2 regions of the Alcanivorax sp. genome follow, and region 1 is predicted to be linked to the other one. Evidence: predicted binding sites of a transcription regulator. Region 1 holds the regulator's gene; the other holds the start of a gene.
What was found. The regulator sigma-54, encoded in region 1, starts transcription at its own class of promoters, with help from an activator protein. The targets are predictions, from matches to a motif close to TGGCACNNNNNTTGCTNT.
Positions count from the first base shown of each region.

Region 2: nirB (nitrite reductase large subunit NirB) is a predicted target of sigma-54. The motif match lies at 10,008-10,025, and genes of this name have one in related genera.

Region 1 covers NZ_CP080267.1:3,592,627-3,607,720, reverse strand. The annotation lists gene lptB (LPS export ABC transporter ATP-binding protein) at 1-438, shown strand, start outside; gene KZ772_RS16950 (RNA polymerase factor sigma-54) at 694-2,160, shown strand; gene raiA (ribosome-associated translation inhibitor RaiA) at 2,200-2,499, shown strand; gene ptsN (PTS IIA-like nitrogen regulatory protein PtsN) at 2,516-2,989, shown strand; gene rapZ (RNase adapter RapZ) at 3,099-3,950, shown strand; gene KZ772_RS16930 (HPr family phosphocarrier protein) at 3,959-4,228, shown strand; gene mgtE (magnesium transporter) at 4,385-5,749, shown strand; gene KZ772_RS16920 (BPSS1780 family membrane protein) at 5,818-6,573, opposite strand; gene pmbA (metalloprotease PmbA) at 6,627-7,982, opposite strand; gene yjgA (ribosome biogenesis factor YjgA) at 8,019-8,558, shown strand; gene KZ772_RS16905 (C13 family peptidase) at 8,647-10,143, opposite strand; gene KZ772_RS16900 (cyclic nucleotide-binding domain-containing protein) at 10,172-10,633, opposite strand; gene tldD (metalloprotease TldD) at 10,633-12,075, opposite strand; gene KZ772_RS16890 (carbon-nitrogen hydrolase family protein) at 12,065-12,913, opposite strand; gene KZ772_RS16885 (YhdP family protein) at 12,910-15,094, opposite strand, start outside.
Region 2 covers NZ_CP080267.1:408,441-423,534, reverse strand. The annotation lists gene KZ772_RS01835 (hypothetical protein) at 1-1,832, opposite strand, end outside; gene KZ772_RS01830 (alpha/beta hydrolase) at 2,023-3,027, opposite strand; gene KZ772_RS01825 (nitrate reductase) at 3,215-5,827, opposite strand; gene KZ772_RS01820 (FAD-dependent oxidoreductase) at 5,824-7,071, opposite strand; gene nirD (nitrite reductase small subunit NirD) at 7,094-7,438, opposite strand; gene nirB (nitrite reductase large subunit NirB) at 7,441-9,969, opposite strand; gene KZ772_RS01805 (MFS transporter) at 10,292-11,764, shown strand; gene KZ772_RS01800 (NarK family nitrate/nitrite MFS transporter) at 12,009-13,478, shown strand; gene KZ772_RS01795 (bifunctional protein-serine/threonine kinase/phosphatase) at 13,681-15,094, shown strand, end outside.

The DNA of each region.
Region 1 (15,094 bases):
GAAAACATCATGGCGATCCTGGAAACCCGCAAGGAGCTGAGCAAGGCGGAACGTCACGAGCGCATGGAAAGCCTGCTCAAGGAATTCCATATCACCCACATTCGCGATTCCCTGGGAATGAGCCTGTCCGGCGGCGAGCGGCGCCGGGCGGAAATCGCCCGTGGCCTGGCCACCGACCCGGATTTCATTCTGCTGGATGAGCCCTTCGCCGGGGTGGATCCGATTTCCGTGAACGACATCAAGGGCATTATCCGCCATCTGAAAGAACGCGGCATCGGCGTACTGATTACCGACCACAACGTGCGCGAAACCCTGGATATCTGCGACACCGCCTACATTGTCAGCGCCGGCCACATCATCGCCTCCGGCGATGCGGATACCATTCTCGGTAACCAGCAGGTACGGGATGTGTATCTGGGGGCGGACTTCAGGCTGTAAAAGGCAGTGAATAGTTAATAGTGAACAGTTCGCGAGGCAGACTTTCTGTCTTTCAAGCCCCGCAGCCGCGCACAAGCCCTAGACGCGGCTGCCTGCACCCAAACGGCGCCACGCCTAAGATCGCGCGCTGTTAACTATTAACTGTTCACTGTTAACTCCCTCCTCCTAGCACACAACAACCCTTGGCACAAATATTGCTTGTCTTACAGATAGACTGCTATTCTCAGGTTTTGGGGACCGACCAGCCTGAGCAGTATGAAGCCAAGCCTACAACTACAAATCGGCCAGCAGCTGACCATGACTCCTCAGCTGCAGCAGGCCATTCGCCTTTTGCAGCTGTCCACGCTGGACCTCCGCCAGGAGATACAGCAGGCCGTGGAAAGCAACCCTTTGCTGGAGCTGGCCGACGATTTCGGTGACGAATCCCTGCCTGACATTGACGAAGAACGTCAGGACGACCAGGAGCTGGATACCGAGCGGGACGATGCCCTGGAAGAGTTCGTGGACGGCGAACCCGGCATCGAAACGGAATGGGACGATGTCTATTCCGGCCAGACCAGAAGCGCCTCCGCCGCCCTACCCGACGATGCCGACGACTGGCAGCAGCGACATAGCGTGGCCGGCAACCTGCAGGACCATCTGCTCTGGCAACTGAATCTGACCCCCATGAGCGATGTGGACCGCATCATCGCCATGACCATTATCGAATCCCTGGACGATCGCGGCTATCTGACCGTTACCGTGGACGACATCGTGGCGATGATGAACGCCCAGGATGACCTGCTCACCGAAGGTGACGAGCTGGAAGCCGACGAAGTACTGGCCGTCCAGCATCGCCTGCAGCAATTCGATCCCGTAGGGGTGGCCAGCCTGGATCTGGCCGATTGCCTGCGTGTTCAGCTGCGTCAGTTACCCACAGACACTCCCTTCCTGGACTATGCCCTGGCCCTTCTGGAGCATCTGGAGCTGCTGGAAAAACACGATTATGCGGCCCTGCGCCGGGTGCTGCAGATCAGCGAGGAGAACCTGCTCGACGCCCTCTCCCTGTTGCGCACCCTGGACCCTGCCCCTGGCGAACAGATCGGTGAGAGCCAGGTGGATTATGCGGTACCGGACGTGATTGTGCGCCAGCATCAGGGCCACTGGCAGGTAAGCCTGAACGAGGAGGTACTGCCCAAGGTCAACCTGCAGCAGCAGTACGCCTCCATGGCCCGCAAGGCCGGGGGCGAGGATGGCCAGTACCTGCGCAACTGCGTGCAGGAAGCCAAGTGGTTCATCAAGAGCCTGCAAAGCCGCCACGACACCCTGCTGAAGGTGGCCACCCGCATTGTTGAAGTCCAGCAGGACTTCTTCGACTATGGGGAAGAAGCCATGAAACCCCTGGTTCTGGCCGACATTGCCGATGCCGTCGAGATGCACGAATCGACCATCAGTCGGGTCACCAACCAGAAATATATGATGACACCCCGCGGCGTCTTTGAGCTTAAGTATTTCTTCTCCAGCCACGTGGGAACAGACGGCGGCGGTGAGTGTTCCTCCACCGCTATTCGTGCCATTATTAAGAAGCTGGTCGCTGCCGAGAACCCCCGCAAACCGCTCAGCGACAACAAGCTTGCCAGCTTGTTGAACGAGCAGGGGATCAACGTGGCGCGCCGGACAGTCGCCAAGTATCGTGAGGCGATGAGAATACCGTCATCCAGCGCCCGCAAGCGTTTGGTGTAGGCGCCGGGACGGCCCAACGAGCAGGTAAAGGAGCCAGCCATGCAAATTAATATCAGCGGTCATCACCTGGAAATTACCGACGCTTTGCGAGCCTACGTAGGAGACAAATTCTCCCGTCTTGAACGGCATTTTGATCAGATTACCAGTGTCCAGGTGATTCTTTCCCCGGAACCCAAGACCCACAAGGCGGAATCCACCATCCATATCTCCGGGGCCGACGTCTTCGCCACCGCTGAAGCAGTGGACATGTACGCTGCCATCGACAAGCTGACGGACAAGCTTGACCGTCAGATCCTCAAACACAAGGAAAAGGCCGTCAGCCACAAACACGGCCACTGACCCCAAAGCGACAATTATGCGAGTTCGCGAACTACTCACCGAAGCACGCACCCATAGCGAGGTGCAGGCCAGCAGCAAGAAACAGCTGCTGGACCAGGTTGCGCAGCTGGCCGCGGCCGGCTGCGACAGCCTCAACGAACAGGAGGTCTTCGATGCCCTGGTAGCCCGGGAAAAGCTGGGCTCCACGGGCATCGGTGAAGGCATCGCTATACCTCACTGTCGTCTTGGTCACTGCCAGCAACCCATCGGGCTGCTGCTGAAACTGTCGACCCCCATCGATTTTGACGCCGTTGACGGTCGCCCGGTGGATCTGGTGTTTGTGCTGCTGGTTCCCCAGGAAAACCCGGAACAGCACCTGAAAACGCTCAGCCACTTGGCGTCCCTGTTCAACGACGACGACTACCGTGCCGAGCTGCGACTGAGCAAGGACGACCACCACCTTTATCACACTGCCGTGGAATCCGAAGCGGAGCTGCGACTGGCATCATGAAGCAACGCAACACACCTTCAGGCATCACCGCCCGACACACCCACGATACCCTCTCGTTTATCGATGTGACGTGCCAACGTGCCGCCAATAGCGTGCAAGCGGTACGACCATGAAACTCACCATTATCAGCGGTCGATCCGGCTCGGGAAAAACCACCGCGCTACAAGCCATGGAAGACCAGAGCTACTACTGCGTCGACAACTTGCCGGTGGGCATGCTCCCAACACTAGCGGAACAACTTGACCAGGGTGAGCTCCCCATAGAGCGAGCGGCGGTAGGCATTGATGCCCGCAACCTGCCGACCCAGTTGTTGGCCTTTGACGCCATCCTGGATGCGCTTCACCTGCAGCAGGTAAAAACCGAAATTATTTATCTGGATGCGGACGACAACACTCTGCTGAAGCGCTTCAGTGCCACCCGGCGGCGTCACCCCCTGGGCGCTCAGCAAGGCTCCGTGGAGGCAGCCATCCAGCACGAGCGGGAATTGCTGTCCAATATTCGCCTGCGTGCCGACCTGGTGATCGATACCAGCAACTATGATGTTCACAGCCTGCGCAACCTGATGCGCGAGCGGGTAGCCAATCGCAGCGCCGCCCTGTCCCTGCAACTGGAATCCTTCGGCTTCAAGAACGGCCTGCCCAACGATGCCGATCTGGTGTTTGACGTGCGGGTACTGCCCAACCCCCACTGGCGGGCCGACCTGCGGCCCTTTACCGGCCGCGATGACGCCATCATCGATTTTCTCCAGCAGCATCAGGCCAGCCACGACATGCTCGATGACATTCATCGCTTTGTTCAGCGTTGGCTTCCGGCCTTTGCCGACAGCGATCGCAGTTATGTGACTGTGGCCATTGGCTGCACCGGTGGCCGCCATCGTTCGGTATTCATTACCGAGCAACTGGCAAAACGGTTACGCGATGAGGGCACCACCCTGCAGGTCCGCCACCGCGAACTGGATTAAGCCACGCAATGATCGAAAAACAACTGGATATCATCAACAAGCTTGGCCTGCATGCCCGTGCTGCCGCCAAGGTGGTCAGCGTGGCTTCACGCTATGAAAGCCGCATTCACGTCATTCATAACGGCAAACCCATCGATGCCAAAAGCATCATGGGGCTGCTGATGCTTGGCGCCGCCAAGGGCACCAGCGTCACCTTTCAGGTCGACGGCAACGATGAAACCGCCGCCATGGAAGAACTCACCGATCTGTTCGCCCGCCGCTTTGATGAAGAAGAGTAAAAAGCCGTTAATCGTTAACAGTGAATAGTGAACAGCTAAAAAATCAAGTACCACATGCCTCGAAGGGCTGTTACTGTGGGCTTATCCAGGCCCGAGCAGCAGCACACATTGTTTTCGCTGTTAACTATTCACTGTTAACTGTTAACTGATTTTTCGATGCCCGCCGAAACCAGCCGTAGCCAGCAACACCACAAAGTCATCAACCGCGCCTTGTCCAGCGGCACCTATACTCAGGTCCGTCAGCTGTTCAATAATCTGCCCGGTGCTGAGGCGGCGCATTTGCTGGAATCCTTCCCTCCCCGGGAACGGGAAATTCTCTGGCAGCTGCTGAGCAAGGATCAGGAAAGCGAAGTTCTCCAGTATCTGGGCGAGGAAGTCCGGGTTGAATTGCTGCGCAACCTGAGCACTGACGAGCTGGTCTCGCTGGTGGAAGAGCTGGATACGGATGACCTGGCTGACCTGTTGCAGGAATTGCCGGACCACGTCACCAGCCAGGTCATGGCCAGCCTGGACGAACAGAATCGTGACCGGCTGGAACAGGTGATGAGCTACCCGGAGGACACCGCCGGGGGCCTGATGAACACGGATGTGATTACCATCCGTCCGGAAATCACCTTCGAAGTGGTGCAGCGCTATCTGCGCCGGCGAGGCGAAATCCCTCGCACCACCGATAACCTGGCGGTGGTCAATCGCCGCAACCAGTTCATCGGGCTGCTCCCCTTGACCAAGGTACTGATCAGCGATCCCGGCACCACAGTGCGGGAAGCCATGATCACTGATACCGAGTCCATTCCTGCCACCCTGCCCGCCCACGAAGTGGCCAAGATCTTCGAACGCCAGGATCTGGTAACCGCCCCGGTGGTGGATGAAGACGGCATGCTGGTCGGCCGGATTACCATTGATGACGTGGTAGACGTGATCATCGAGGAAGCGGACCACTCGTTGATGAGCATGGCAGGCCTGGATGAAGACGAGGATACCTTCGGCTCCGTTTGGCAGACAGCCCGCCGCCGGGCCGTGTGGCTGGGTATCAACCTGCTCACCGCCCTGGCCGCCTCAGCAGTAATTGGCCTGTTCGAGGCCACCCTGGAAAAAGTGGTGGCGCTGGCCATCCTCATGCCCATCGTTGCCAGCATGGGCGGCATCGCCGGCAGCCAGACCCTGACCCTGGTGATTCGTGCCATGGCCCTGGGGCAGATCCAGTCCAGTAACACCCGCTACCTGCTGGTCAAGGAATTGTCCGTGGGGGCACTGAACGGCCTGTTGTGGGCCACGGTCATCGGCATCACCGCCGCCTTGTGGTTCGACGACCCCAGCATCGGCATGGTCATCGCCGCCGCCATGATCATCAACCTGATCATGGCGGCCTGTGCCGGGGCCATGCTGCCCATGATCATGAAAAAGATGGGCATCGACCCGGCCCTGGCAGGCTCTGTGGTGCTCACCACCATCACCGATATCGTGGGTTTCTTTGCCTTCCTGGGTCTGGCCACCGTGCTCTACGCGCATCTGCTGGTCTGATTTTTCATTCGCCCACAAAAAAGGCGCCAATCAATGGCGCCTTTTTTGGTCATGCTTTCCAGCGGGATTTATTCCACAAAAATCTGCCGGAAAGACACGTAGTAGGCCCCGGCCAGAATCGGCATCACGAACAGCCAACCCAGCAGCAGTGGCAAGGCGGCCACCAACACGATCACCATGGTCACTAGCAGGTAAACGATCAGGGGAACCACGTTGCGGGTGAAACCGCTAAGGCTCAGCTTCATGGCTTCGCCCACGCCCTTGTTGCCCAGGAAGATCAGCGGCACGGTGAAATAGAACAGGTAGACGAAGCCGAACATGGCCACCAGGCCCAGCAGGCCCAGCACAACCATGGCTCCTGTAGAGGCGCCGCCCCCGGCACCCATTGCATACCCCAGTCCCCCGAAGATAATCCCGAGCAGCAGCATCACACCCAGCTGGGCCAGGGCCATCAGAATCAGCGGGCCAGTCCGCTCGGAGAACCCAGCGAACAGGTCGGCAAAATCCGACGTACCCTCGGTTTCCATGCGGTGGAAGATTTTCACGATCCCCGCGTATAACAAGGGCGTGGCCAGAACCTGCGCGATCATGCCAAGCAGCGGAATGATCTGGAACGCGGAGGTGATCAGCACGGTGACCACCAGGGCCCCCAGCACGACACCCCAGTGACCCGGCAGCATCTTGTGGCCACTGCCGATCCAGCCCAGCGCATCCCCCACACTGACCTTGCGTGGCTCAGCCAGAATGGCCAGTGGTTGTGCTGGTGGATTGTTGTCGTCAATCAGCTCGGCCTGCGGCTGTTGATACGGATTGATTTCACTCACGGTTTGCTCCTTTCCCGAAAAAAATTTTCATCCATTGAAAATGCCCGGATACGCTATCGCCCGGCGATCTTTATTGGCGACAGCAATAGCGAGCCGCTGGCAATATTACCCCGATAATCCACATCGGTGCCGCTCCCCTGAATACCCTTGAGCATCTCCCCCAAATGCCCCGCAATGGTAAACTCTTGCAAGGCGCCTTGTATGACACCGTTCTCAAACCAGAAACCGCTGGCACCACGGGAATAGTCTCCGGTCACCAGATTTACCCCCTGTCCCATGACTTCAGTGACCAGAATCCCTTTCGGCACCCGTGCCATCAACGCCGCCAGAGACTCGCCGGTATCGGTGATGGACACGTTGCGCACCCCTCCTCCATTGCCGGTAGGCTCCATCTGTAAACGGCGACCGGCATACAGGCCAAGCGCATACTGGCGCAGCAGACCATCCTCCACAAAAGACTGGGCACGGGTGGGCAAGCCATCACCATCGAAAGGCGCGGAAGCATTACCGGCAGACAGATGCGGGTTTTCTGTGAGCGCAAATCCCTTGGGCAACACTGCCTTACCGATGCTGTCCTGCAGAAAGGAACTGCGCCGGTAAAGGGCCCCACCGCTGATGGCAGATACCAGGTGGCCCAACAGGCCGGAGGCCACCTCCGGCGCGAAGATCACCGGCAATTCACCGGTCTCGGGAATACTCGCTCCCAACCTCGCCAGGGTGCGCTCTCGGGCTTTTTCACCAACCTCTTCGGCAGCGGCCAACCGCTCGCCAATACGGCCCCCGTCGTACCAGTAATCGCGCTGCATGCCGTCACCATCTTCCGCCACCACACTGCAGACCCGGCTATGGTGGGTGCCGCGATAGCCGTGCAGAAAGCCTTCCGAGGTGGCAAAGACCCGCAGGCTGGCGCCACTGTTGATGGACGCCCCTTCGGAATTGACGATACGGGCATCATCCCGGGCAACCGTTTCGCAACGCAATGCCTCGTCGATGGCAGCCTGAGTATCCAGTGCCCAGGGGTGATACAGATCCAGGTCCGGCACCTCCCGGGCCAGCAAGTTGGCCGGCGCCAGGCCCGCATAACGATCCTCCTCGGTGTAGCGGGCAATGGATGCGGCGGCCTGGATGGTGTCGCGCAGGCTGTCGCGATTGTCGTCAGAACTGCTGGCGTGGCCCTTGCGCTGGCCGCGGAACACGGTCACCGACACCCCACGGTCACGGTGGAATTCCACGGTTTCCACCTCCCCCTGGCGCACATTCACCGAATACCCCTGGGACAGGCTCACATTCACTTCCACACCATCGGCGCCCTGGCGTTTCGCCTCTTCCAGCACCCAGGCGGCCGTGTCTTCCGCCTGGCGTAATTGGGCAATATCCAGTACTGCTGTCGTTGCGGGGGAATCAGACATAAAATAGCGGTTCCGTAACCAGAATCAGAAATTGTAATGACCGAGTATAACGACGACCTGCTGACCAGCAAGACACAACAAAAACGCGATGACAGTGCTTTGCAGGAGCTGGGACTCTCGTTAATGGACATGAAGCCGGCAGAGCGCGAGCGACTGCCCCTGGGCGATGAACTGAAAAAGGCCCTGGACGAAGCCAGTCGCATCAACCATCACGAAGCGCGCCGTCGCCATGCCCAGTACATCGGCCGTCTTATGCGCGAATCCAACAGCGAGCAGATCATCCAGGCCCTGGAAGCGTTTCATGATCCATTCCGCCAGCAACGGCTGACCAACTGGGTAGAACAGATCATGGCCTGCGATCAGCCCCGGGACGCCGAGGGCACCCTGCAGCTGATCCTGGAGTTCTTTCCCCACGGGGACCGGCAGCAATTACGCAACCTGAGTCGCAATGCCCTCAAGGCCCGCGTGGCCGACCCGGCCACCGCCACCGCAGCGGAAAAGGACAAGTTTAAACGCGAGCGGCGCAAGCTGATGAACTACTTGAACCAACTGGACAAAACCGCGCCTCTGTATTGAGAGGTGCGTCAGGGGCACAAGCAACACACCTGGACACAAAATCCACCCTACGTTCGATCACTCGCGGGTTTTCGCTATTAACTGTTAATTATTCACTATTCACTGTTTTACCCTGCCACCAGCGCACGAACGCCTCACCCACCGCTTTTTGCGGCATGGAGTGCGCCTCCCCATCAATGCCCTGCTCTTCTTCCATCCGCTCCACCTTACTGTTGGCCGCGGCAAACCAGGCATCCGGAGCATCGATGCCGGCAGCCATGTCCTCACCGTATAAGGCCTTGCTGAACCAGGTGCGGTCGGAATCGTCACCACAACCGAAGGACGTGCGATCCGATGCGGCGGATGAGAACACCACTCGCTGCGGGGAAGCCAGGGCTTCCACCCATTTCCCGGAATAACAGGCCGACACCACCAGCCATTGATGCTTGACCTTCAGGGCGTTTAACCACTGTTTGCCATCCGCCACACTCAGATCATTAAGCTTGAGGTTCCGGTCATCCAGCAACAGGGCGCCCTCTTTGGAACCATGACTGACCAGATGCACCATGAGCAGATCTTCTTCCGGGTCCATCAGCGCATCCAGCGCTTCCAGAGCTTCACGCACGCTGGTACGGGTAGCCAGGGGCAGGTCATCGCTGCCACCGTTGATCAGGCGCACCTGACGGCGCTTGAGATCGAACACCGAGCCCAGCCGTTCCGTCACCCAGTCCACTTCCCGGGCAAACACAGCCTCGGTGCCATCACCGCCCACCACCAGCAGATAAACGTCACGGACGCCGGGCCGCTGTGGCGCCAAGGATGACAGCACCGACTGCAAACGGCTGGATTCGGTGTACAGGCGGGCCTCCATTTTTGCTGCCCGGGCATGGCGATTTTCCCGGTAGGCCTGCTCACTGGCATAATAGCGGCCACGCACGAAATACCCTTTTTCTTCCTGCGGCTCACCGTCGCCCTCAGCCGGCTGAGTGCGTGTGCCGCTGCCGTGGGCATGGCCGTTTTCAAACTTGCCACGGATTACCACGCCATCCGGCCGGGTCAATACCCCCTGACCATGATAGGAAAAATAACGGAACTCTCCTTCGTACCGGTAACCTTCCTCATCCCGGTAACTGCCCTCCAGTAACTCGCCATGCTCGAATCGGCCTTCATAGTGCGCGCCATCCTCGGTGACCCAGTGCCCCTGGCCATGGGGCGCAAGATCAAGAAAATCGCCCTGGTAAGAACCACCTTCCGCATAGCTGACAGAGCCCTCTACCAGCTCACCCTGTTCGAACCGGCCCTGCCAGATGGCATCGTCGCAGGTGTACTGCCCATCGCCATGCAACACTCCACCGACAAACTGCCCCTCCTGAACACAACCGTGCCGGTCCACCAGCTTGCCGTGGCCATCCAGAAGCCCTTCGCGAAACTCCCCTTCATAGTAACGACCATCGGGCCAGGTGAGCCTGCCTTCACCATGGAAGAGATCATTACGGGTTTCGCCATCGTAGACAGCCCCGTCCGGCAAACGCACATCTGCCGGCCATTGCACCGGATCACAGCCAGTCAACGCGACAAGAACCATTCCAAGGCAGAGTACTTTCATCGACAAACCTGCAGCGTATTTATTGGCGTTATCCCACCGGCAGTTTGAACTGGGCCAGTTGCGAAGAGGTACGACGCAGGTGCAGGCACAGCAGGCGAGCAATGTTCTCCATGATCAAACTGACCGCATGAGGACTACGTTTGCGCAATTGCTCGACGCCTTTGCGGGTAAGCACGATCAGGGTGGCGTCCTCGGCAGCTCGTACCGTCGCCGAACGGGGCTCATTATCCACCAGTGCCATCTCACCCATGGAATCACCCGGGCGCAAATGGGCAATCACCACCTCACCCCCGGCTTCGCTATTCTTGACGATATCCAGACAACCGCGCACCACAAAGCAGACGAAATCACTGCGGTCGCCTTCCCGGCACACCGGCTCCCCGGCGGGGACCCGGTTAACAAATACCAGCTTTTCCAGTACTGCCAGCTCATCATCACTGAGCCCGGCAAACAGGCGCATGCGTGACAGAACGTCCAGTACCTGGGACATCAGGCAGTGCCCCCCACGGTGAGAGCATCCACACGCAGGGTGGGCTGCCCCACGCCCACCGGCACGGACTGGCCGTCCTTGCCGCACACACCGATGCCACTGTCCAGGGCCAGATCATTACCGACCATGGAGATACGGCTCATCACTTCCGCCCCGCTACCGATCAGGGTGGCGCCTTTCACCGGGCAGACAATTTTGCCCTTTTCCACCAGGTAGGCTTCGCTGGTGGAAAACACAAAACGCCCGGAGGTGATATCCACCTGACCACCACCGAAATTTACCGCGTAAATACCCCGGTCCAGACTGGCGACGATGTCCTGCGGATCGCTCTCGCCGGGCAGCATGTAGGTGTTGGTCATGCGTGGCATGGGCAGGTGCGCATAGGATTCCCGGCGACCGTTGCCGGTGGGCGCCACGCCCATCAGCCGGGCGTTGGTCTTGTCCTGCATGAAGCCCACCAGCTTGCCGTTTTCGATCAGGGTATTGCAGGCGGTGGGGGTGCCTTCGTCGTCGATGGTCAGGGAGCCACGGCGATCCGCCAGGGTGCCATCATCCACCACGGTACACAGGGGGGACGCCACCTGCTGGCCAAATTTTTTGGCGAACATGGAGGTGCCCTTGCGATTAAAGTCCCCTTCCAGGCCATGGCCCACGGCTTCGTGCAGAAGCACACCTGGCCAGCCCGGTCCCAACACCACCGGCATGGTGCCCGCCGGTGCCGCTTCCGCTTCCAGATTCAGCAAGGCACCACGCACCGCTTCCCGGGCCCAGGTTTCGATGCGCTCTTCCTGCAACAGCCAGTCATAGCCCACCCGGCCGCCACCGCCGGCGCTGCCGCGCTCGCGGCGGCCATTGCGCTCGGCGATCACGCTCACATTGCAGCGGATAAGCGGCCGCACATCCGCCGCCAGGGTACCGTCGCTGGCCACCACCATGATCACATCCTGTTCAGCACTGAGGCTGGCTGTGACTTCCACGATGGCCGGGTCCAGTGAGCGGGCCATGGCATCGATACGTTGCAGCAGGGCCACCTTGTCTTCGGCGGGCCAGCCCAACAGCGGATCAATGGCGGCATAGCGGGCCGGCACCGCCCGGCTGGCCAGCTGTATCTGCCGGTCCTGGCCCTGGCGGGTAATGGCACGGGCAGCACCACTGGCCTGTTGCAGCGCATCCAGGGTGATGTCGTCGCTGTAGGCAAAACCGGTCTTGTCACCCTGGACAATGCGCACCCCGGCGCCGCGCTCGGTATTGAAACTGGCATCGCGCACGATACCGTCTTCCAGTACCCAGGCCTCATGGCGGCTGTGCTGGAAATACATGTCAGCATAATCTGCCTGGCCGGTGAGTTTACCGTTCAGCAGCGACGCCAATTGCGGGGTGTGCAGGTTTGCCGGCGCCAGTAGTACGGACTCGGCAATGGAAAGGGCGTCGTTATGTGTCATAGGGTCCTTCAATTCGGAATCGTTGATGCTGTTGAACCGGCATGCTTTGCCGAAGCTCATTCATGGTAGCAAGGTCCAGCTCGGCCACAAGAGCACCGGGGGAATCACTCAAACTATCCACCACCCTCCCCCAGGGGTCCACCAGCATGGAATGCCCATAGGTGGCCCGTCGCGGGCCGTGCTGACCACACTGGTTGGCCCCCAGCACATAGCAACCGGTCTGTACCGCCGTGGCACGCAGCAGCAGCTGCCAGTGGGCAGCCCCGGTGACGGCCGTAAAGGCCGAGGGGTACACCAGCAACTGGGCTCCGGCGCTAACCAACCTTTGGGCGAAAGCGGGAAAGCGCAGGTCGTAACAAATTGCCATACCCACCTGCAGATCACCCACAGAGGTCATCACTACCTCCTGGCCGGGCTCAAAGAAATCAGACTCCCGGTAGCGGCCCTGAGCATCCTGCACATCCGCATCGAACAGATGCAGCTTGTCATAACGTGCCAACGGTTCCCCCCCAGCACTGACGGCAATGGAACAGGTACGCACCAGCGGCGATGGTACCGGTTGGCCGTCCGGGCGCTGCAGGGCGGGCAGGCTACCGCCAATGATGGCCATATCCAATGCCCGGGCCTGCTCACACAACCAGCCGACCAGCTCGTCATGGCGTTCACCCAGCGCCCGATAGTCACCGCCGTAACTGGCGAAGTTTTCCGGCAGCACTGCCAGGCAGGCCCCTTTTTGCCGGGCCTCTGCCAGCAGCACGCCGGCCTGGCGCAGATTGTCATCCGGCTCCTTGCCACTGGTCATCTGGATAGCAGCAATCGGATAGCGCGTTACCGTCATTCGAATATCCCCTCGGTTTCTTTTACCTGCGGGCTGCTCCAGTTACCGGTTACCCGATATTCCATGGTGGTAGTCTTATCGAGCCGGTCGCCCCAGATACGCTCTACCACGAAGATACCCGCGCACGCCGCCGGCCCGGCAAGACATCCTGCATACAGGTTACTGGACAAGGGCAGCGTGACTTCCATGTTGTGATCCAGGGTTTCCTTTTCCAGATCAATGGCACCCTTCACCCGAATCGCGGCAGAAGGCGAATCAATGGCCAGATTGGACGTGGTCACACGCGAGCCATCAATAGAGAAATCGCCGGTGATACTGTCGCAGCTCATGCCCTTTTTATACAGGTCAGAAAAATCCAGCCTCAGGCGACGCTGGATAGTCCCGATATTGAGAATCCCCAGCAAACGCAGGAATGACGTTTTGGTATCGGTATCGGGAATCCGGCATTCCCCGATATCCACCTGGGTTTGCCCTTCCAGGGCCAGATAATCCATCCCCAACGGCCAGTCACCCCAGCCAAGCACCACCTGGGCGCGAGCATCATCGGACTCGATAAGAGCCGGCAACCCCCAGCCTTTCAGGGAACGCCCAAGGTCGTCCGACGTCAGGCTGCCATTGAAGCGGCTATACGATTCACCCGCTTGTTCAGTCCAATCCAGCGTGCCCTGAAAACGACTGGAGCGCCAACGTCCATCCAGCTCGGAAATACGCACACCCTCTTTCACTGGCCGAACCTTGCCCCGCCATTGACCGTAATCCTCGCCGTTGATAACAATGCTGCTGAAATTCGCATCCATAGGCGGCAGCGTCAGCGGAGACACTGGTGCGGATTCTCCGTCGTCGCCAAACGACCCTTCAGGCAATGTCAGATTGAGACGGGACACCGACATTTCCAGCGGCGCCTCACCCCGGGCGGCAAACCCGTCGGGAATACGCACAGACCCTGCCACCGCACGACTACTCAACGCCATATCCCACCCGGCATCCCCCGGCAGCACAGACAACCGGGAGTCAGCGACGTCAACGCCAAACAGATCCAGGCGATCCACCTGCAGGCTGACTTTGCTCAACGTGGCCTCAGCGGTACCGACACCGCCGCCGCTGCCCGCATTCAATGAGGGCACCAGACGGTTGCCGATAAAGTCGATCCAGGGCTCCGCACTGATTTCCGCCAGCTGGCCGCGCACCTGGATTCCCTCGCTTGGCACCTGCAATGTGCCGCTTCCCAGCAGTAGATCGCCCTGTATACGCTTGTCGATGCGCAAAGCGCCACGCAACAATCCACCATACTCCAGATCCAGCGTCAGACGACTGCCCGCATTGCTGAGACGGAGATCCAGCGGACGCGTTGACCAGGCTGACTTACCCAGTGGCGCCGGCGCATCCACGGTCACCCCCTTCATCGACGACGCTGCACGCAGGAAAAATGGCGTACCCTGCCAGGGAATCTGTACGGTCAGCCCCAGCGGCAACTGCCCTGACAGCGGCTCAAGCCAGGCAAACCCCAGCCAGTTTGCCGCTTGCTTCATGGGCAGACTTCCATCGAGCTGCAAGCGACTGCGACCCTCTCGGGTCAGCCACTGACCGCCGAACTTTCCACCCAGAGCACGAGCCTGCAGCCGGTCGATCTGTATGCCGTCATGCAAATGAAAATAGACTGGCGCCGAGGCTTCAGTGACCCGAAGTTTGCGCGGCCCATTGGATAGCGTGGCATCATTCACCTGTGCATCCACAATGACCACAGGGGCATCGTTATCTTTCTGCAAGGGAATATCCAGCAACAGATAGCCCGACATACTGCCGTCCCGAAAACGCCAGTCCAGCAACTCTTCGGGGAGCTGTTTACGCAGCGGGGTATCCTGAAAGAGCGTATCCAGATCCTGTAATGGCCCCCGGGCCTGGCCGGAAACAACCAGCCGGGGCGTCTCACCGGTTTCAAAAGCCGCCACATCCACATGCACTTCTTGCAGCTCGCTACCCAGCAACTTGCCACTGCGAGCCAACCCGCGAACCTGGCGACCATTGATCAGCACGTCCGCCGACACGTCGCTGGCCACCGGCCAGTCCGGCAGGAAAGACAAACGCACATCGCGACCCTGAAAACGCATCTGCAGGGTGCGATCCTGCTGGCGGCTCTTGTCGATTTTCACCGGCCCCTGGTAAAGAATCTGCCCACGCTGC
Region 2 (15,094 bases), 780 kb from region 1:
CCAGCGGCTTCCATGAAGCAAGCTGCGGGATCAACGGTGCCGTCCGCAGACTCTTCCGGACAGAAGGCCTCGGTCAGCGGGTTGGAGCCGGTCAGCAGGTCCTGGATGTCGCCGAAGTTACCACCGGCCTCGGTCAGGCAGTCGACCGGGGTGGTCGGGCCCAGCGGTTGCTCGGCGGTATCCGGGCAGAACTGGCCCATCACCGGCGCGAACGGGTTGCCATCACCACCGGGCAATTCACCACCGCTTTGCAGGGCTTCCATGAAGCAGGCTGCCGGATCAACGGTACCGTCGGCAGACTCTTCCGGGCAGAAGGCCTCGGTCAGCGGGTTGGAACCAGTCAGCAGATCCTGAATGTCGCCAAAGCTGCCACCGGCTTCGGTCAGGCAGTCGATGGGTGTGGTCGGACCAAGCGGAGCTACAGCAGTATCCGGGCAGAATTGCTCCATCACAGGTGCAAACGGATTACCGTCGCCACCCGGCAAGCCGCCAGCGGAGGTTGCTTCCATGAAGCAGGCAGCCGGATCGACTGTGCCATCCGCACTCTCTTCCGGGCAGAAGGCCTCGGTCAGCGGGTTGGAACCGGTCAGCAGATCCTGCACGTCGCCAAAGCTGCTGCCAGCTTCAGTCAGGCAATCGACGGGAGTCGTCGGACCCAGGGGCTGCTCGGCGGTTTCCGGACAGAACTGATCCATGATCGGCGCCAGCGGGTTACCTTCGCCACCGGGCAGGCCACCCGGGAAACCTTCAGCCGCTTCGGTGAAGCAGGCCGCAGGATCAATCGGCGGATTGGCAGCTGCGTTCGGGCAGAGGTTGTCGGTCAGCGGGTTGGAACCCAGCAGCAGGTCCTGAACGTCCTGGAAGTTGCCACCGGCTTCGGTCAGGCAGTCGATGGGGGTAGTCGGACCCAGATCTGCCATGGCGGTTTCCGGGCAGAACTGCTCAAGGGCGGGTGCGAACGGGTTGCTTCCACCCCCACCACCGCCGCCACCGGGAATACCGCCGCCCAGCAGAGCTTCGGCAAAGCATTGGGGCGGATCAATCCGGCCATCCTGAGAATCTTCCGGACATACCTGCTCGGTAAAGCTATTGCTTTCCGTCAGCAGGTTGTAGACGTCCATGTAGGCACGGCTGGCTTCGTTCAAACAGTTGATGGGCGTTTCCGGGCCCAGCTCCTGTTCACCGGTTTCCGGGCACAGCTGGGCGAACAGCTGGTCAGCGCCAGGCATCTCGCCGCCACCGCCACCGGGCAAGCCGCCCTGGCTGGCTGCTTCAGCAAAGCAGCTGGCAGGATCGAAATCATCACTTGCTGCTTCCTCCGGACACAGGGCTTCGGTCAGCGGGTTAGACCCACCGATCATATCGCCGATGTTCTGGAAGTTCGCTGCGGCTTCCTGCAAGCAGGCAGCCGGGAAGGTGGCAGAACCATCAAAGGAACTGTCGGTATCGTAAACGAAGTCCTGTTCGAGCATTTCCCCCTGGAACGTCAGGGTGGCATCAAATGCCTGTGACGCTTCCGGGCAGAACTGCTGTACCACCGGATTCAGTGACAACGTATAACCGGTATCTTCCTCGGCACCGTCTTCGCTTTCACCAAAACAGGTGGCCGGGTCGATGGAACCGCCTTCTCCTGCCTCGCCGGACGCGCCGGGACACAAGGCATCGGTAAGCTCGTTCTGATCGTCGATTATCTCTGCGATTTCCGGAGGCAGGGCACGGGCTGCCGGGCCGGAGTCGGCTGGCGCCGAGCTGCCGCCGCCTCCACCGCCACAGGCCGTCAGCAGAGCCGCAAGGGCGCTACTGCCTACCAGAAGTTTGAGTTGATTAGCCAAGATGAACCCCTCCATCGTACTTTGTCGTCGTTATGGCCTCCGAACGGAGACTGGCATTAGCGACTATGGAAGGGATGTGCAATGTGCTGTAGAGCAAGGAAGTTGGTGGACTGTAAGCAAGCGTAGCCATCGTTACGGTAGCGTTTCTGAACCCAGATCAGGGCTACCTTTAATAACAATTTAACAATTTCTACGGTGAATCCTGCTCGCCAACCACCCTCGCCCGGGCACGGACATGGCTGTCACGATCCCGGTCACTGAGATGGCCATGGACAAAGGCTCCGATTTCCTGAAGAGCCTGGCCCGCCTCGGGGAGCCAGGCAGCCAGGGCATGGAACACATGGGGCATACGGTCCCAGACCTGCAGCTGGCAATCCACGCCAGCCTGTTCGGCCTGCCTGGCAATGCGCACCGCATCACTGTAGAGCAACTCGGTGCTGCCAACCTGCACCAGCAACGGTGGCAAACCGGTGAAGTCGGCGAACACCGGTGACAACATGGGAGACGCCGCATCGTAACCACGGCTGTAGGACGCAGAAACGAAGTTAAGCGCACCAAGCGGAATCAATGGTTCCTTGTCCGCATTGTCGCGGATGCTGTCACCGGAACAGGTCAAGTCACCCCACGGGCTGATCAGCACGGCCGATGAGGGCATCGGCAATTTCAGTTCCCGCAGTCGCAACAGGGTCACCAGCGCCAGGTTACCGCCGGCAGAATCCCCGGCGAAGACGATATGCTCACTGCTGTAACCAAGATCCAGTAAAGCCTTGTAGGCCCGCACCGCATCTTCCAGCGGCGCCGGGTATGCCCAGTCAGGTGGTTGCCGATAATCCAGTGCCAGAACCTTGGCACGACAGTAATGGCTAAGCCGCCAGGTGACGGCGCGATGGGAACGGGGGGAACCGAAAAAATAAGCGCCGCCATGGAAGTACAACACCACCCGGTTGCTGCGCACGCGCCTGCCGGTAATCAGCCATTCCCCAGGCACCCCACCCATATGGGCGCGAGAAATATGCACGTCGGAAGGCACCGGCAACGCCAGGGTGACTGCATCGAAACCCAGCTGGGAAAACTTCATGAAACGGCGGGAAAATTTCAGCCGGCTGATTACCGGCTTCACCATGCCCTTGGCCACCGCATTGATGGCCCTGCCCTGCCAGCTTAGTGCTGGATAATGTTTCTTGTTGTTCTTCATGGCTCGCGCCGCATCGAAACCGTTGCTTCGAGACTAAGCGCTGATCGGGGTACGGGCAAGGTGACAGGAAGCCGGGGAAAGACAGTGGCGAGTTACGAGGATCGAGTTGCGAAAAGCGAAAAGCTATCCGATCTGTTGTTTCACGGTTTTGATTTTCGTAACTCGTAGCTCGTAACTCGCTCCTCGGTCAAACACTGCAGTTTTCCAGCAGTCCGCGTAGTTCCGGAATGCAGGAGCCGCAGTTGGTGCCTGCCTGGCAGCATTTGCCGATGGCTTCCACGTTGTCCGCGCCCTCTTCCACCGCAGTTTCGATGGTTTTCTGGCGTACCTGAAAGCAGCTACAGATCACCGGCCCCAGGTCCGGGCCTGCGTCCACCGGTTGCCCAGCAAGCAGCGCAAGGTGCTGGGTTTCTGCCTCGTCGGCGAAACAACTCGCCAGCCACTCCACATCGCACAGCGGCAGTTCTTCGCCGATGGCCAGCCAGGCCAGCAATCGGCCCTCGCTATCCAGGGCGGCGCGACGGAAGTGCCCAGTGGCGGGGTCGTTGAGTGCCAGCCACTGTGCCGCTTCGGGCATCCAATCGTGGAGCTGTTGTTCGGTTAGGTCCGCATCGCCGGCCAGCCGATAACGCTGTACCTGGCCCGCCTGCAAGAATGCATCGACGGGAACTCGGGCCCAGTACTCCACGGCGGGCGGGGGTGCCGCCGTGAACAACCAGCCATGCCAGCGGGGTTGCCAGTCGCTGACGTTGACCGGCGTATGTTTGAACGCCGGCTGGCCGGAATGCGGATCCAGACGTGCCGGTACCAGGGCATCCACCCGGGCACGGCGAGAAAACTGATCGGTCCAGTGCATGGGCATGAAAGCGGTACCGGGCCGTTGCCCGCTATCACTGGTTACCCGCACCAGGGCGTCACCGACCTTGCTGGAAAGGCGTACGAAGCCGCCCTCCTTCAGTCGGTAACGTTCAATATCCTTGGAATGCAGTGCCGCAAAGGGTTCGCTCAGGTGGGCAAACAAACGTCCGGCGCGGCCGGTGCGTGTCATGGTGTGCCACTGGTCGCGAATACGGCCGCTGTTGAGAATGATCGGGAAGGCATCACCGATCTGATGCACCTTGGGATTCTCGCAGACAACAAAACGACCACGGCGATTCGGCGTGGCGAAGTGTCCGTCGGCAAAGCAGCGAGGGTCCCCTTGCAGTGGCCACTGCTGCGGCTGCCACTGTTCATACTGGTCGGCGCTCAGGTCCGCAGCAGCGGTCATATCCAGCCGCTTGCCAAATCTGCCCGCCAACGCGGTGAGCGCCGAGTACTCGGCAAAAATTTCGTGTTCGTGCTGATAGGGAAAGGCTGAGGCGTAACCCATGCGACGGGCCACTTCGGTGATAATCCACCAGTCCCCTTTTGCGTTGCCGGGGGCTTTCACAAAGGGACGCTGGCGGGACACGCATCGTTCGGAGTTGGTCACCATGCCGGATTTTTCACCCCAGCCCAGCGCCGGCAGGCGGATATCGGCACAGGCCAGGGTATCACCGCTGGCCACGCAATCGGACACCACCACGGTGTCGCAGGCCATCAGCGCATGGCGCACCCGATCCGCTTCCGGCAGGGAGTCCACCGGGTTGGTAGCCATGATCCACACGGCTTTGACCTGACCGCTTTCCACCGCATTGAACAAGTCCACGGCGGTGAGACCATTTTCTGTTGCCAGCGTGTCGGTCTGCCAGAAATCGGCAACGGCGGCATGGTGTTCCGGGTTATCAATATCCAGATGCACGGCCAGCTGATTGGCCAGACCACCCACTTCACGACCGCCCATGGCGTTGGGCTGGCCGGTGATGGAAAACGGGCTGGCGCCGGGTTTCCCTACCCGGCCAGTGGCCAGGTGTGCATTGATAATAGCGTTGCCCTGATCGGAACCGTTGCGGGCCTGATTCACCCCCTGGGAGAACACCGTGACGGTACGATCACAGGTGGCAAACCAGTGATAAAACGTGGTCAGGTCCACCTTGCTGACACCCATCAACTGGGCCAGTTTTTCCCAGTCATTGCCCTGACTGCGGGCGGTGTTCAGCGTCGCCTCGAAGCCTTCGGTGTGAGCATCGATATAGTCTTGATTTAACGCGTTATGATCATCAAGCCAGGTGAGCAGCCCGTTGAACAGCGGCACGTCCTGCCCGGGGCGAATGGCCAGGTGCAGGTCGGCCAGATCACAGGTGGCGGTACGACGAGGATCGATCACCACCACCTTCATCTCCGGGCGCGCCTGCTTGGCGGCGGCGATGCGCTGGTAGACGATGGGGTGCGCCCAGGCAGTGTTGGAGCCGGTGAGGATCACCAGGTCCGCCAGCTCCAGGTCTTCGTAACAACCGGGCACCACATCTTCGCCAAACGCCCGCTTGTGGGCCACCACCGCACTGCTCATGCACAGGCGGGAATTGGTATCGATGTTGGCGCTGCCGATAAACCCTTTCATGAGTTTATTGGCCACGTAATAGTCTTCCGTCAGCAACTGGCCGGACACATAGAACGCCACCGCATCCGGGCCGTGTTCATCCACAATACGACGGAAACGGTCGGCCACTTCATCCAGGGCGCGATCCCAGGGCACCACTTCCCCATTCACTTCCGGCTGCAACAGGCGATCCTGATCACCCAGGGTTTCCAGTACCGAGGACCCTTTCACGCATAGGCGCCCGGCATTGGCAGGGTGCTGCTTGTCGCCCTGCAGTTCGATGCCGTCGGTTTTGATACCGCAGCCCACGCCGCAGTAAGGACAGGTGGTGCAAATACTCATGCGGCAATTTCCTCCTGCTTGTCGCCACCATCGCCGGGCAGGTTGCAGAAGGCCTCACCCAGTAACAGGGTGGCGCGTACCGCACTGATGTCGGTCTGGTTCCGCCACAGGGTTTCGTAGAAAGGGGCTTCGGCCACGTCGCCATACAGCACCATGCCGACAATGCGATTGTCGCGAATTTGCAGACGACGATAACCACCGGGCAACGCTAGTTGCAGGGTATCGCTTTCAACGCCCTCCTGCTCGCCACCAAAATCGCCGAAAGACACCAGATCAATACCGGAAATTTTCAACCGGGTGGCGGTGTCCGCATACAGATAACGCCGATGGCCCAGCTCGGCCAGATGGCTGGCGCACACTGATGCCTGCTCATACAAGGGTGCTACCAACCCGAAGGTGCGCTGGCGATGCTCCACACATTCACCGATGGCATAGATGGCCGGGTCGAACGTTTGCAGGGTGTCGTCCACGCGGATGCCCTGATTCACGGTCAGGCCTGCCCGGGCAGCCAGCTCGGCACGGGGCACGATGCCCACCGCCTGCACCACATAGTCGGCGGGCAGGCGCTGACCATCGCCCAGGTGTACGGCCGCGACACCGCCGTGGCCATTGTCTTCGATGGATTGGGTGCGCGCCTGCATGACGAACTTCAAGCCCCGGGCTTCCAGATCCTGTTGCAGGCGATGCCCTGCCGCTTCATCCAGTTGCTGGTTGAGCAGATGGCCACGGCTGTGTACCAGGGTCACGTCATGGCCCTGTTTCACCAGCGCATCGGCCGCCTCCAACCCTAAAAAGCCGCCGCCCACGACCACCACACGGGCGGCCGAGAGCGACAACAACTTTCTGACGTCATGCAGATCGCGAAAGCTCATGACGCCCTTCAATGCCACGCCGTCCACCGGCAGCTGACGCGGTGCCGCGCCGGTGGCCAGCAGCAGACGATCATAGTCGAGCACATGACCTGCCGCCGTCATCACCTGGCGACGATGGCGGTGAATCTCCACCACCGGTGAGCCGGTAATCAGACGGATACCCCGCTCGCGATACCATTGATGGGGATAGGTCGTAATGGTCTGCTCGTCCGTGCCGCCACACAGCAAGGGCGACAGCATGACCCGGTTGTAACCGGCAAAGGGCTCCTCCCCCACCACCGTGATCTGATACAGATCCGGTGCCAGGCGGGTGAGCTCTTCCAGCAGGCGGCAAGCCGCCATGCCGTTACCAATTACCACCAGTCGCTTCATTACTACATCGCCTTTGCGGTATTCAGGCCGGAATGGCCAGTTTGATCACGTCACCTTCCACTTGTACCGGATAGACCGTGAGTGAGACCTCTTCATCTTCCAGACACTGCCCGGTTTCCAGATCGAAATGCTGCTTGTAGATCGGCGATGCCACCACCCGCTTGTCACCCAGCGAGCCCAGGATGCCCCGGCTCAGCACATTGGCCTGGCTGAACGGGTCCAGGTTGTCCAGCGCGTACAGGCTGCCATCGCGGGTGCGGAACAGGGCCGCCTGGCCACCGGGCAGGCGTACGCCCACCCCGGTGCCCGGCAGTACATCATCGAGCTTGCACACGGCTTTCCATTCCACGGCTACGGAACTGTTCATGCTCATGCCTCCTCGACCAGTTCGATACGTTCATGCTCATAGGCCGGACGACGCTGACCGCGCTCACGCACGTACTTCAGGTTGTCGTCGGCGCTGTCATCGTTGACGAAGTGCTTGAAGCGTTTCACCGCTTCGTCGTCTTCGATGGTGGTCTTCCACTCACACTGGTAAGTGTCGATCACGTGGGCCATTTCCGCTTCCAACTCGGCACCGATGCCCAGGGAATCTTCCAGAATCACTTCCTTCAGGTAGTCCAGGCCACCTTCCAGGTTTTCCAGCCAGACGCTGGTACGCTGCAGACGGTCGGCAGTCTTGATGTAGAACATCAGGAAGCGGTCGACGGTCTTGATCAGCTCTTCGTCGGTGAGATCCGAGGCGAACAGATCCGCGTGGCGCGGACGCATGCCACCGTTGCCGCACACATACAGGTTCCAGCCTTTCTCGGTGGCGATCACACCCACGTCCTTGCTCTGTGCTTCGGCACATTCACGGGTACAGCCACTGACAGCCATCTTGATTTTGTGCGGGCTGCGCAAACCTTTGTAACGCTCTTCCACCTGGATAGCGGTGCCTACCGAATCTTTCACCCCGTAGCGGCACCAGGTGGAACCCACACAGGATTTCACGGTACGCAGGGACTTGCCGTAGGCGTGACCGGTTTCAAAACCAGCATCCACCAGGGTGCGCCAGATATCCGGCAGCTGCTCCACGCGGGCACCAAACAGATCCACCCGCTGGCCGCCAGTGATCTTGGTGTAGAGGTCATACTTCTTGGCCACTTCACCGAGTACGATCAGCTTGTCCGGGGTGATTTCACCGCCGGCAACGCGCGGCACGACAGAATAGGTACCGTCACGCTGCAGGTTGCCGAGAAAGTAATCGTTGGTGTCCTGCAGACCCGCGTGGGGCTTGTTCAGGACATAATCGTTCCAGCAGGACGCCAGCACGGAAGCCGCTGTGGGTTTGCAGATGTCACAGCCTTCACCGCTACCGTGTTTTTCCAGCAGCTCGTCAAAGGTGGTGATCTGCCCTACCCGCACCAGGTGATAGATTTCCTGGCGGGAATACGGGAAGTGTTCGCAGAGGTGGTTGTTCACTTCCACGCCACGTTTTTCCAGTTCGCTGTCCAGCACCTGTTTCACCAGTGCCGAGCAACCACCACAGGTAGCAGAGGCCTTGGTGCAGGATTTCAGGTCACCCACGGTCATGGCGCCATCGTCAATGGCAGCACACAGATCACCTTTGGATACGTTGTTACAGGAACAGATCTGCGCGGTGTCCGGCAGGGCATCGGCACCCAGCAGGGGCGCGCCATCGGATACCGGCGCCACCAGTGCTGCCGGATCACCGGGCAGGTCCATCTCGTTCAGACACAGCTGCAGCAGGTTGCCGTAGTCGTTGGCGTCGCCCACCAGTACTGCGCCCAGCAGTTTCTTGCCGCACTCGCTAATCACTGCCTTCTTGTAAATACCCGCAGTCTGGTCCATGAACACGGTGCTGCGTGAGCCCGGGGTGTTGCCATGGGCATCACCGATGGAGGCCACATCCACGCCCATCAGTTTCAGTTTGGTGCTCATGTCAGCACCGGTGAACTGCTGCTCGCACTTGCCCATCAAATGTTCGGCGGCGATCTCCGCCATCTGGTAACCCGGCGCTACCAGACCAAAGATGCGGCCTTCCCACAGCGCCACTTCGCCGATGGCATAAATGCTGTCATCGGAGGTGACACAGTGGTTGTTCACCACAACACCGCCACGCTCACCGATATCCAGCTCGCAGGCACGGGCCAGTTCGTCCTGGGGACGAATACCGGCAGAAAACACAATAACGTCGGTTTCCAGGTGCTTGTCGTCACCGAAGTTCATGCGGTGCTTGCAGGTTTCGCCGTCGACAATGTCTTTGGTACCGGTGCTGGTGTGCACGGTGACGCCCAGTTCATGGATCTTGTCCTTGAGCAGGCCACCACCAAAGTCATCCACCTGCACGGCCATCAGACGCGGCGCGAACTCCACCACATGGGTTTGCAGGCCCAGATCGTGCAGGGCCTTTGCCGCTTCCAGACCCAGCAGACCGCCACCCACCACGGTGCCGACCTTGCTAGTTTTACTGGCAGCAATAATGGCATCCAGATCATCGATGGTGCGGTACACGAAACAGTTGTCCCGATCGTTGCCTGGAATCGGCGGCACGAACGGATAGGAACCGGTAGCCAGCACCAGTTTGTCGTAACTCAGGGTCTCACCGGTATTGGTGGTTACGGTGCGTGCCGCACGATCAATGGCGTCCGCCTTGGTATTCAGCTTCAGCGTAATGTCGTGCTCGGCAAAGAACCCCTGCGGAACCAGTGACAGGTCCTCGGCGGTCTTGCCGGAAAAGTAGCTGGTTAGCCCCACGCGGTCATAGGCCGGCAGCGGCTCGGCACACAGTACGGTAATGTCGAAGTGCTCGCGGCCACCCTGGGCCACCAGAGACTCCAGATAACGTTGACCCACCATGCCGTGGCCAATAAGTAGAAGTTGTTGCTTTGCCATAAGGCTCACCCTCGCGGTGCATGACTGACGCCCTGACCAAAGCAACCCTTGTGCCAACTTTGCAAGATACTGTTTTATATTGGTTTTTTGCCATTACCAGGCAATAACCACAGAAAAACTGCTTTCTTTTAATGCGTGCGTGCACGAGAAAAATGCACATTTTCATGCACCCTAATGGCACAAAAACGCTCCTGATTTGCGCACCGGTTTGGTTGTTCACGACTCTCCACGGGCATTTATCAATAGAAAACAACAAGTTAGCCAGGCGGCACAGAAGTTGCTCATTGCTACGCATCGTTAATCGCCCATGCATGGAGTCGTCATGAGCGCAGAAAGACTGAATCTGCTTAACCTGTCCCTTCCCCGCATTCGCCTGCTGCACCTGAGTTGGCTGGCCTTCTTTATCAGCTTCGCACTGTGGTTTTCCCACGCGCCGCTGATGGGCCATCTGCGCGAGGTGTTTGATCTGAGTAGCGAACAGGTAAAAGCCCTGCTGATTCTCAATGTAGCTCTGACCATCCCGGCACGGGTCGTGATCGGCTCGCTTGTGGATCGCTATGGGCCACGGATTGTGTTCGGTACATTACTTATCGTCGCGGCTTTTCCATGCTGGGCCTTTGCCATGGCCAACAGCTTTGAACAGTTGGCCGTGACACGCCTGCTGCTTGGCTTTGTTGGCGCGGGATTTGTGGTCGGCATCCGGCTTATCAGCGAATGGTTCCCGGCCCGGGAAGTGGGCCTGGCCGAAGGCGTCTATGGCGGCTGGGGCAACTTCGGCGCTTTTGCCTCCTATGTCACCCTGCCCTCCCTCGCCCTGCTGTTCGGCGGCGAAGATGGCTGGCGCTGGGCGATCGCCTGCACCGGTATCCTTTCTTTTCTGTACGGTCTGATCTTTCTCTGGCGCGCCCGTAACACGCCGGCCGGAGCCTCCTACTTCAAACCCAAGAAGGCCACAGCGCTGGAAGTCAGTAACCGACGTGACCTGTTCTTCTACATAGGGGCCAGCCTGCCACTGTACCTGGCCTTGTTTGTCATCGTCTGGCGCCTGGGGCCCCAGGGCTTTGACCTTTATGGTGTAGGCACACAGGGGGCGGCAGCCGCCTTTGTGCTGGCCCTGGCCGCTATTCAGTTTTCCCAGATATGGAAAGTGAACAAGGAACGCCTGCAACAGCCCGCACCGGAGCAGGACAGCTACCCCTTCAAACAGGTGGCCATTCTTGATTTGTCCTACTTCATTACCTTTGGTGCCGAATTGGCGGTCAAATCCATGCTGCCACTGTTTTTCCTGGATACCTTTGCGGAAGTGACGCCGGTAACAGCCGGTCTGCTGGCATCGGGCTTTGCATTCACCAACCTGATAGCCCGCCCCGGTGGCGGCTGGCTGTCCGATCGCATTGGCCGAAAGAAATCCTTGAGTATTCTGATCACCGGCCTGTTGCTCGGCTTTCTGCTGCTCAGCCAGATCGACAGCGGCTGGCCGGTGCTCCTGGCGATGGCCGCCACCATGGTCTGTTCCTGCTTTGTGCAGGGTGGCGCCGGTGCCGTATTTGCCACCGTCCCCCTGATCAAGCGCCGGCTGACAGGCCAGATCTCAGGCATGGTGGGCGCCTACGGCAATGCTGGCGCCGTCATTTTTCTGACCGTACTGACCTTTGTGGACGCCAGCACCTTCTTCCTGGTGATTGCCGCCAGTGCCGCCCTGGTGCTGGCTGCTGTCCAGTTTCTGAATGAGCCCAAAGGACACATCGCAGAAGTAGACGAAGATGGTCGCGTACAACTGATCGAAGTGGGCTGAACAGCATAACGGCCGGGCTCACCATATCGAGCCCGGTCGTGCACCAGTCATGCCCACGCTTCATGCCTCAAAACAGGATGACTTCCAGGCAGCGAATCGTGCTCCAGCCTCATTCTGCCGCACCAAATTTCATCATTTTTCATGCACCAATATATTTTCCATTAAAAAACAACAACTTAAAAAGTGGCACAACCCTTGCTTAATCACTGAAACCGCCGAACACATCCGTTGTGATGGAGTGATCATGAGCACAGACAAACTGAACATCCTGAATTTTTCCGCACCACGCATCCGCCTGTTGCATCTTAGCTGGCTGGCCTTCTTTATTACCTTTGTTGTCTGGTTTTCGCATGCCCCGTTAATGGGGCACCTGCGGGAAGCCTTCGACCTCACCGCCGACCAGATCAAGGCGTTGCTGATTCTCAACGTGGCGCTGACCATTCCCGCCCGGGTGGTTATCGGTTCCCTGGTAGATCGCTTCGGCCCCCGGCTGGTGTTTGGCTCGCTGCTGATGCTGGCCGCACTTCCCTGCTGGGCGTTTGCTCTTTCCACCACCTATGAACAGCTGGCGGTAACCCGTCTGCTGATGGGCTTTGTGGGAGCCGGCTTTGTGGTGGGCATCCGCCTGATCAGCGAATGGTTCCCGGCCCGGGAAGTGGGCCTGGCAGAAGGCGTCTATGGCGGCTGGGGCAACTTCGGTTCCGCCGCAGCGGCGATTACCCTGCCGTCCCTCGCGCTGCTTTACGGCGGTGATGACGGCTGGCGCTGGGCCATTGCCACCACCGGCGCGGTGGCCTTTTTGTACGGCATGTTCTTCCTCTGGCGGGCACGCAATACCCCCCAAGGCTCCTCTTACTTCAAGCCGAAGAAAGCCGGTGCCCTGGAAGTAAGCACCAGGAAAGACCTGTTCTTTTACCTGGCCATGAGCCTGCCCCTGTATATCGCGCTGCTGGTCATTGTCTGGCGCCTCGGGCCCACCAACCTGAATCTGTTCGGCCAGACCACACAGATACTGCTTGGCGCCCTGATTATCAGCCTGGCGGTGGTTCAGCTTGGCCAGGCCTGGCGAGTAAACCGTGAACACCTGAAGGAAGGCGTGCCCGAGCACGACCGCTACAGCTTCAAACAGGTGGCGATTCTGGATCTGGCCTATATGGTGACTTTCGGCTCCGAGCTGGCGGTGGTGTCCATGCTGCCCCTGTTCTTTACCGATACCTTCAGCCTGAGCGCGGTGACCGCCGGTCTGCTGGCCTCCGGCTATGCCTTCATGAACCTGGTGGCACGCCCCGGCGGTGGCTGGGTGTCCGACAAGTTCGGGCGCAAGAAATCCCTGGCCATTCTGCTCTGCGGCCTGATGCTGGGTTACGGGCTGATGAGCCAGATCGGCAGCAGCTGGCCTATTGCCCTGGCAGTGGTTGCCACCATGTGCTGCTCATTCTTTGTGCAGGCCGGTGAAGGGGCCGTGTTTGCCACCGTGCCATTGATTAAGCGCCGCTTGACCGGGCAGATTGCCGGCATGGTGGGCGCCTACGGCAATGCTGGCGCCGTCATCTTCCTGACCGTGCTGACCTTTGTGGATCCGTCCACCTTTTTCCTGGTGATTGCCGCCAGTGCCGCCGTGGCCCTGGCTGCCGTACAGTTCCTGGATGAACCGAAAGGACACATTGCGGAAATCGACGAGAAAGGCGAAGTTCAACTCATTGAGGTGGGCTAATGAGACAAGCTACACGCTGCAAGCCTCGAGCTACAACGCGTTTGGATATTTCATAAACCCCGAACGTTACGAGCCGCGCCCGGCACCCGGAGCGCGGCCACGTGCCATGAAAATACAATCAGGCCAGGGTCGCGTTGCAGCTTGAAGCTTGTAACTGCAGGGATTGAGTGAGAAACCCGTGCCAACCCAAGGAGAGTTGAGGATGGATGTATCCACCGCCGCTGAAAACACCACCGAGCCAGATCTGCACCCGCAGGTCCGCATCGGGCAATACAGCGATGCCGGCCAGAAGTTGCATAACCAAGATGCCCTGGCAATGCAGATCCCCGATGGCCCTCTGTTGCGTACCAAGGGCATCGTCGCGGCCCTGGCGGATGGGCTCTCCAGCGCTGGTGCAGCCCGGGAAGCTGCCGAGTCCTGTGTGCTGGGCTTTATCAGTGACTACTACGCGACTCCCGCCCTGTGGAGTGTTCCTCGCTCCGCACAACGGGTTCTGGAAGCCCTGAATCGCTGGCTTTGCCGGCAAACCCAGGCAGGGGAAAGTCACCTTTGCACTTTGTCCCTGTTAATTTTTCGCTCATGCACAGCCCATTTATTCCAGGTGGGAGATTCGCGCATCTGGCGACTGCGCAATGACCGACTGGAGTGCCTGACCAGGGACCACAGCCGCATCATTGGCGACAACCGCCAAGTGCTCACCCGGGTCATGGGTGGTGATACCCGCCTGGATGTGGATTACAGCAGCAGCGATTTACAGGTGGGAGATGTGTTCCTGCTCACCAGTGACGGCGTACACGGTTTCCTCTCCCGCGCCCGCATGCAGGGAATTCTGCGTGGCAGTGGACAGCCGGAAGTGGCCGCCCGCAGCCTGGTGGAAGCGGCCCTGGCCAGCGGTAGCGATGACAACCTGAGCTGTCAGGTGCTGCAGGTAGATGGCCTGCCCGACGCCAGTGCCGACGAAGCCCTGCGCCAGCGCGGCAGCCTGCCACTGCCGCCGCCACTGAGCCCCGGTATCCGTGTGGACGGTTTCACCGTAAAGCGGGAGCTGTATGCCAGTGTGCGCAGCCACCTGTATCTGGTGGAAGATGAAACCGGCAAGCAATCGGTACTCAAGACACCGTCGGTGAATCTGGAAGACGACCGGGATGCCCTGGAGCGTTTTGTCATGGAAGGCTGGGTAGGCCAGCGCCTGCGCAATGCCCACCTGCTGCGCACCCTGCCCCTGCCGGAGAACCCCAGTTGCCTTTATCAGCACCTGGAGTTCATCGACGGCGTCACGCTGCAACAGTGGCTGAAAGAGCATCCGGACGTGGCGGTGGAAGAAAAACTGTATCTGGCGGATCAGTTACTCAACGGTATCCGTGCCCTGCACCGGGCCGATGTGATTCACGGCGATCTGAAACCGGATAACATCATGGTGGATACCAGCGGTTTGGTACGGATCGTGGATTTCGGCAGTTGCCATTGTCGTGGCATGGAGCAACACAATGCAGGTATTCCCCTCGGCACCCGGGATTACACCGCTCCGGAACTGGTGGATGGCGAAGCCCCCAGCGAACAGAGCGACCTGTTTTCTGCGGCGGTGATCATTCATGAAATGCTCACCGGTGACCTGC